DNA from 2 places in the Micromonospora sp. NPDC048063 genome. Region 2 is predicted to be linked to the other one. Evidence: riboswitches for the same ligand, from Rfam matches in the RefSeq annotation. Region 2 holds a riboswitch; the other holds the start of a gene.
What was found. Region 2 has a riboswitch for thiamine pyrophosphate ahead of ACGFZ2_RS33930 (ECF transporter S component). Riboswitches for the same ligand answer to the same signal wherever they lie in the genome.
Positions count from the first base shown of each region.

Region 1: another riboswitch for thiamine pyrophosphate. It lies ahead of thiE (thiamine phosphate synthase); the one in region 2 lies ahead of ACGFZ2_RS33930 (ECF transporter S component).

Region 1 covers NZ_JBIDBG010000002.1:142,619-146,010, reverse strand. Annotated here, with positions in the region: partial or broken gene thiO (glycine oxidase ThiO) at 1-895, opposite strand, end outside; gene thiE (thiamine phosphate synthase) at 889-1,515, opposite strand; TPP riboswitch at 1,510-1,618, opposite strand; gene ACGFZ2_RS05460 (DUF559 domain-containing protein) at 1,741-2,673, shown strand; gene ACGFZ2_RS05455 (aldo/keto reductase) at 2,897-3,392, opposite strand, start outside.
Region 2 covers NZ_JBIDBG010000034.1:16,280-19,671, forward strand. Annotated here, with positions in the region: gene ACGFZ2_RS33920 (TIGR03943 family putative permease subunit) at 1-739, opposite strand, end outside; gene ACGFZ2_RS33925 (permease) at 736-1,737, opposite strand; TPP riboswitch at 1,937-2,042, shown strand; gene ACGFZ2_RS33930 (ECF transporter S component) at 2,115-2,705, shown strand; gene ACGFZ2_RS33935 (ABC transporter ATP-binding protein) at 2,816-3,392, shown strand, end outside.

The sequences.
Region 1 (3,392 bases), on a different contig from region 2:
CCGGGGTGCCGGGGCGCAGGCCGGCGAGGGTCTCGACGAGGTCGTACTCGGCCAGCTCCGGCAGCAGGTCGACGGCGGCGCGGAGCAGGCGCAGCACCGCCCCGGCGGAGACGTCGGTGTCGGCGCGCTCCTCGACGGTCGCGCCCACCACCACCTCCCCGCTGTCGCGGGGCACGAGATAGACGTGCTCGCCGTCGGCGTACCCCCGGATGACGTGCCGGAAGCCCGGCGCGCCGCCGCCGGACGCGCGGAGCCGCAGCACCTGGCCCTTCACCGGCCGCACCGGCAGCCCGGTCAGGGCCGCCGCCCCGCAGCCGGCCGCCACCACCGTGACGCGCGCGTCCACGTCGGACAGCCGGCGCACGGCGGCGGGCACCAGCGTGGCGCCGGCCCGTTCGGCGGCCGTGCGCAGCGCCGGCACCAGCCGGCGCGGGTCGACCTGGTGGTCGGTGGCGGCGAGCGCGCCGCCGCGCACCCGGGGCGCCAACGCCGGCTCGCGGTCCCGCAGCGCCGAGGGGCGCAGCGGCGTCACCGGCAGCCCGAGACCCTGCTGGTACGCCCACAGCCGGCGCGCCTCGGCCAGGTCGTCGGCGGTGAGCCCGACCATCAGCGTGCCCTCGGTGCGGTAGCCGACGTCCGCGCCGGTGGCGGCGGTCAGCTCGGCGGCGAAGGCCGGCCAGCGGGCGGCGGAGGCGGTCAGCAGCCCGGTCAGCTCGTGCTCGCCGAAGTACGCCTCGGCGACCGGGGCGAGCATCCCGGCGGCGACGTGCGACGCGCCGGAGCCCGGGGTGGGGTCGTGCACGGCGACCCGGAGGCCGCGCGCCGCGCAGCGCCAGGCGATCGCCAGCCCGACCGGTCCCGCCCCCACCACGGCGACGTCCGGCCGGCTCAGCACCCCAGCGCTCCCAGCAGCTCCGCCGTCGCCCGGGCCGGCTCGGCCGCCCCGGACAGCGCCCCCACCACCGCCACCCCGTACGCCCCGGCGGCCAGCAGCGCGGGCGTGTTCGCGGCGGTCACCCCGCCGATCGCGACCACCGGTACGTCCACGGCGGCGGTGACGGCGCGCACCCCGGCCGGCCCGATCGGCGCCGGCAGGCCGCTCTTGGTGCTCGTGGCGTGGCAGGGGCCCACGCCCAGGTAGCTGGCCCCGGCGGCGACCGCCTCGGCGGCCGTCCCCGGCTCGCGGGCGGTGGCCCCGAGCACGGCGGTCGCGCCGAGCACCCGGCGGGCCGCCCCGACCGGCAGGTCGTCCGCGCCGACGTGCCCGCCGGCGGCGCCCACCGCCAGCGCCACGTGCAGCCGGTCGTTGACGAGGCAGGGGACGTCGTACGGCGCGCAGAGCGCGACCACCCGGCGGGCCAGGTCGTACGCCTCCCGGTCGGTGGCGTCGTCGGTGACGCGGACCTGCACGACCAGCTCGGCGCGGGCCACGGGGAGGGCGGCCCGCAGCACGGCCAGCGGATCCCGCCCGGGTCGGGTGTCGGTGATCAGATGCAGTCGCCCAAGGGACGGCACGGCAACACTCCTCCCTGCGCCGGCATTACCCGGATCAGGTTCGACGGTCGGGGGCTCTCAGCCCCCCTCTCAGCCCGGTGCACCGGGCTCCCGTGGGTCACTTGCGCGTGTCACCGTACGACGGATCACCGGATCCGCCAAGGGCGGGACGCGGATTTCACACCGACCGTCCGAAGCCGACGATCGGGGCGGCGCGTGACCGGCCCGTCACGCGATGCTGTCCGGATGCCCTCCCCCGCCCGGGTCCCGCCCCGGCTCGCCTTCCTGCCGTTCCGCGGCAGCACCGCGATCACGCAGGGGCTGCTGACCCGCGCCATGCTGCGCGGTCCGACCTGGCAACGCCTGCTCCCCGACGTGTACGTGCACCGGGACGCCCTGCGCGCAGCCGACCATCGGCTCTGGTGCGACGCGGTCGCCCTGCTCCTGCCCGCCGGTGCCGCGATCGCCGGGCCGAGCGCCGCGTACCTGTGGGGCGTCGACCTGCTGCCCCGAGGCGCGGCGGTCAGCGTGCTTCTTTCTCGGCCGGCACGGCTGCGCCCGCACCCACAACTGGCCGTCACCCGCTCGGCGCTACCGGCCAGCGACCTGACCCGCTTCGGTGGCCTACCGGTCACCACACCGCTGCGTACGGCGTTCGACCTCGCGCGACGAGGGCCGCGCGACGAGGCCCTCGTCGCCCTCGACGCCCTGCTGCACCGCCGGGTGGTCGGGCTGCCGGCCCTGCGGGCGTACGCCGAGACGCGTCCCCGCTGGCCCGGGCTGCCGCTGCTGCGCGAGGTGCTGGCGCTGGCCGAGCCGCTGAGCGAGTCCCCGATGGAGACCCGGTTGCGGCTCCTCCTGCTCGACGCCGGGCTGCCCCCACCCACGGCGCAGCACGACGTGCGCGACGCCCGGGGGCGGTTCGTCGGTCGGGTCGACCTGGCCTGGCCCGCCCTGCGCGTCGCGGTCGAGTACGACGGCGACCACCACCGCGAGCGCGCCCACTTCCGCCAGGATGTCGCCCGGCTGAACGCGCTGCGCGCGGCCGGCTGGATCGTCCTCCGCTTCACCGCCGACGATGTGCTCCGGCACCGGACCCGGACGGTACGCCTCGTCACCGCCGCCCTGCGCGAACGCGCCGACGAGCGGAACAGCACGGCTGTCACCCGCCCACGGTGACAGCCGTCCCGTTCCACCCGCGCCGGCGCACGTTCCCCCCGGCCAGGTAACCAGCGCCCGCCCGGCAGGCCCACGGGACAACCGCCCCGCAGCCGGCCGAGACGGGCCGCGCGGGGAAGGGTGACGGGGACGGGTGGAACACCAGGGCTGCCTCCCAGTGTCGGAGACGTGCGTGGTGTTCCACCCCTGGCAGCCCGGGCCTGGGCGGGCGCGACGACGTGGGTCAGAGGATGGCGCGGAGGGCGTCGACGTCCTCGTCGGTGGGCTGCCACGCGCCCGCCTCCGCGTTGGAGCGCACCTGCTCGGGCGTGGTGGCGCCGGCAATCACCGAGGTCACCGCCGGCAGGGCGGCCAGCCCGCCGATGGCCACCTGGAGCATCGACAGCCCCCGCTCGTTCGCGTACGCCTCGATCGCCTCGATGGTGTCCCAGTCGGCGGCGGCAAAGCGCTGGGCGTACCGGCCGCCTCCGGCGAGGCGGCTGCCGGCGGGCGGGGCCTGGTCGCGCTTGTACTTGCCGGTCAGCAGGCCGTTGGCCAGCGGGAAGAACGGCAGCAGCCCGAGGCCGAACCGCTCGCAGGCCGGCACCACCTCGGCCTCGGCGGAGCGTTCCAGCAGGCTGTAGTGGTTCTGCGCGCTGATGAACCGGGACCGGCCGGTGGACGACGCCACCCAGTCCGCGTCGGCGATCTGCCACCCGGCGAAGTTGGAGTTGCCCAGG
Region 2 (3,392 bases):
CGTTGACCGGGTCCCGGGCGATCCGGTCGCTGTAGCGGCCGGTCACCTCGATCCAGGTGTCGTCGGCGAGCCCTTCGGGGGCGGCGCCGGTCAGGCCCAGCTTGACCGGCCGCCCGTCGGCCGCGCAGCAGGAGAGCACCATCCGGGCCAGGAGCGGTCGGCCGTCGGGGCCGGTGGTGACGAAACCGGTCAGCCGGACCCGTCGCCCGCCGAGCGACGCGCCCCGGTCGAACAGCGCCCGCGAGGCGTAGTCGAGCACGCTGACCTGCGCCGGATCGCCGTCGGGCAGGGGCGGGTAGTCGGACGGCTGTTGCCGAGCGGAGAGCGCGGTGCCGGCCTGCCCGGCCGCGTACGAGCCGAGGGCGGGCGGGGCGACCAGGAGCAGACCCAGCGCCGGCAGGATCAGCAACCAGCCGATCCGCGGCTCGTGGTGGCCGTGCCCGTGGTCGGCGGCCTCGTCCCGGCCGGCGCGCTCGTGCTCGCCGTCGGCGCGCTCGTGGTCCCCGCCGGCGCGCTCGTGCTCGCCGTCGGCGGTCGGGGACGCGGCGGGGCGCCGGAGGGCGGGACGCAGCTCGTACCAGAGGGTCATGACCGCGGCGACGACCAGCAGCAGGCCCGCGGCGACCAAAAAGGGGCGCAGCCCCTCCTTGACGTAGCGCAGGTAGAGGTCGGTGAGGCTGGCCCGGACCACGGCGCCCCCGAGCAGCAGCAGGACGACGGCCTGCGCCTGCCGGTTCACAGCAGCACCGCCCCGGTCGCGGCGGCAACCGCGACGGCCACCGCGAAGGTGGCCGGGGCGAACCGCAGCGCGAACCGCCGGCCGAAGACGCCGGTCTGCATCGCGATGAGCTTGAGGTCGACCATCGGCCCCACCACCAGGAAGACCAGGCGGGCGGTCAGCGAGAACTGCGACAGCGAGGCGGCCACGAAGGCGTCGGCCTCCGAGCAGAGGGAGAGCAGCACCGCGAGCACGGCCAGCGCGAGCACCGAGAGCACCGGGTCCTCGGCGAGCGTCTGCAACCAGCGCTCGGGCACGACGACGTTGATGGTGGCGGCGGCCGCCGCGCCGACCACCAGGAACCCGCCGGCGTGGGTGACGTCGTGCCGGACCGCCGCCCAGAACGCCCGCCCGCGCGGGCCGTCGTCCAGCTCCGGCCGGCGCGGCAGCCGGATCCAGTCGGCCCGGCCGAGGCGCAGCCACAGCCACCCCATCACCATCGCGACGACCAGGCTCGCGACGCCGCGGCCGAGGACCATCTCCGGGTCGTCGGGGAAGGCCACCGCGGTGGCGGTGAGCACGATCGGGTTGATGGCCGGGGCGGCGAGCAGGAAGGCCAGCGCGGCGGCCGGGGTGACCCCGCGCCGGATCAGCGACCCGGCGATCGGCACGGACCCGCACTCGCAGCCGGGCAGCACCACGCCGGCCGCGCTCGCCACGGGCACCGCGAGCGCGGGGTGCCGGGGCAGCGCCCGGGCCCAGAACGACCGGGGCACGAAGACCGCGATCACGGCGGAGAGGACCACCCCGAAGACCAGGAACGGCACCGCCTGCACCATGACCGAGACGAAGACGGTGGTCCAGGTCTGCAGCCAGGGCGCGGACAGGGCCCCGGCGAGCGGCTCACGGAACACGACCAGCAGGACCAGCAGGACCGCGAGCGCCTCGACCGACCCGAACCGCCAGGCGCTCCCGCCGCCGCCCGCCGGCTCCTGCGGGGGCACGCCCGGCGCGGCCACACCGACCGACCCCGGGGCGCGCCCATCCGGCACGGAGCGGTCAACCTCGGATGTCACGTGGTTTCCTCCGCCGATTCCGCCAGTGGCCGCCCGAGCGTACCGGCCGGAACCGACGAGATCGAGCGAACTCGCTGGTGACCAGCGAAAAGATCACTTTGCCCGATGATCTTCAAAGGTGTTAGCGTCGGCGCGACAACTTCACATCCGACAGGGGAGCGCACAGCGCTGAGAGTGCGGGCACCGCCCGCAGACCCTCGAACCTGATCTGGGTAATGCCAGCGCAGGGAGTTCGGTCGACCTCCAGCCGCGCCGCCGTCCGGGCACACCGGGCGCGGCGTGCGTCTTCTCCTGGTTCGCGTTCAGGACTGGGAGCAATCATGCGAGACAACACGACCACCCGGTGGCGCACACTCGACGTCGTCATCGCCGCGGTGATCGCGGTGGCGTTCGGCGTCATCTTCTGGGCCTGGGGCCTGCTGTGGCGGGCCGTCGACCCGGCGTTCGCGTTCTTCCCGGCCGGCCAGGCGATCATGTACGGCGTCTGGCTGGTCCCGGCCGTGCTCGGCGGCCTGGTGATCCGCAAGCCCGGCGCGGCGCTCTTCTGCGAGGCGGTGGCGGCGACGGTCTCCGCGCTGCTCGGCTCGGAGTGGGGCGGCATCACCATCGTCCAGGGCCTCATCCAGGGGCTCGGCGCCGAGGTGGCCTTCGCCGCGTTCCGGTACCGCTCGTTCCGGCTGCCCACCGCGCTGCTCGCCGGGGCGCTGACCGGCCTCGGCGCGGCGCTGTTCGACTTCTTCGTCTGGAACGTCGACTACGCGCTCGGCAGCTACCGGGTCCCGTACGCCCTGCTCACCGTCGTCAGCGCCGCCGCCGTCGCCGGCGCCGGCGGCTGGGCCCTCACCCGCGCCCTGGCGGGCACCGGCGTCCTGGACCGCTTCCCCGCCGGCCGCGAACGCGCCGCCGTCTGACCTGCACCACCGGAATCGGGGTTGATCATGAGGTGGACGGCGACGTGGATCTCCGTGGGTGCCGCCAACCTCATGGTCGACGCCCGCGCGCGGGCCGGAAGGGGGACGGCGTGGGGGCGGTGACGCTGCGGGGGTTCGGGTGGCGGCACGCCGGGCGCCGGGCGTGGGCCGTGCGCGGGGTGGACCTGCGCGTCGAGGCCGGCGAGCGGGTGCTGCTGCTCGGGCCGTCGGGCGCCGGCAAGAGCACCCTGCTCGCCGCGCTGGCCGGGCTGCTGCCCGAGGACTCGGGCGAACAGGAGGGCACCGTCGAGGTCGACGGGCTCGACCCCCGCAGGGGCCGGGACCGGGTCGGCATCGTCTTCCAGGACCCGGAGACCCAGCTCGTGATGGCCCGCAGCGGCGACGACGTGGCGTTCGGGCTGGAGAACCGGGGGGTCCCCGCCGGGGAGATCTGGCCCCGCGTCGACGAGGCGCTGGCCCGGGTCGGCTTCCCGTACCACCGGGACCGGCCCACCGCGGCCCTCTCCGGCGGCGAGCAGCAACGCCTCGCCCTGGCGGGGGTGCTGGCCCTGCGGCCCGGGCTGCTGCTGCTCGACGAACCGACCGCCAACCTGGACCCGACCGGCGCCGCGCTCGTCCGCGCGGCGGTGGCCGGCGCGCTGGACGCCGACACCACCCTGATCCTGG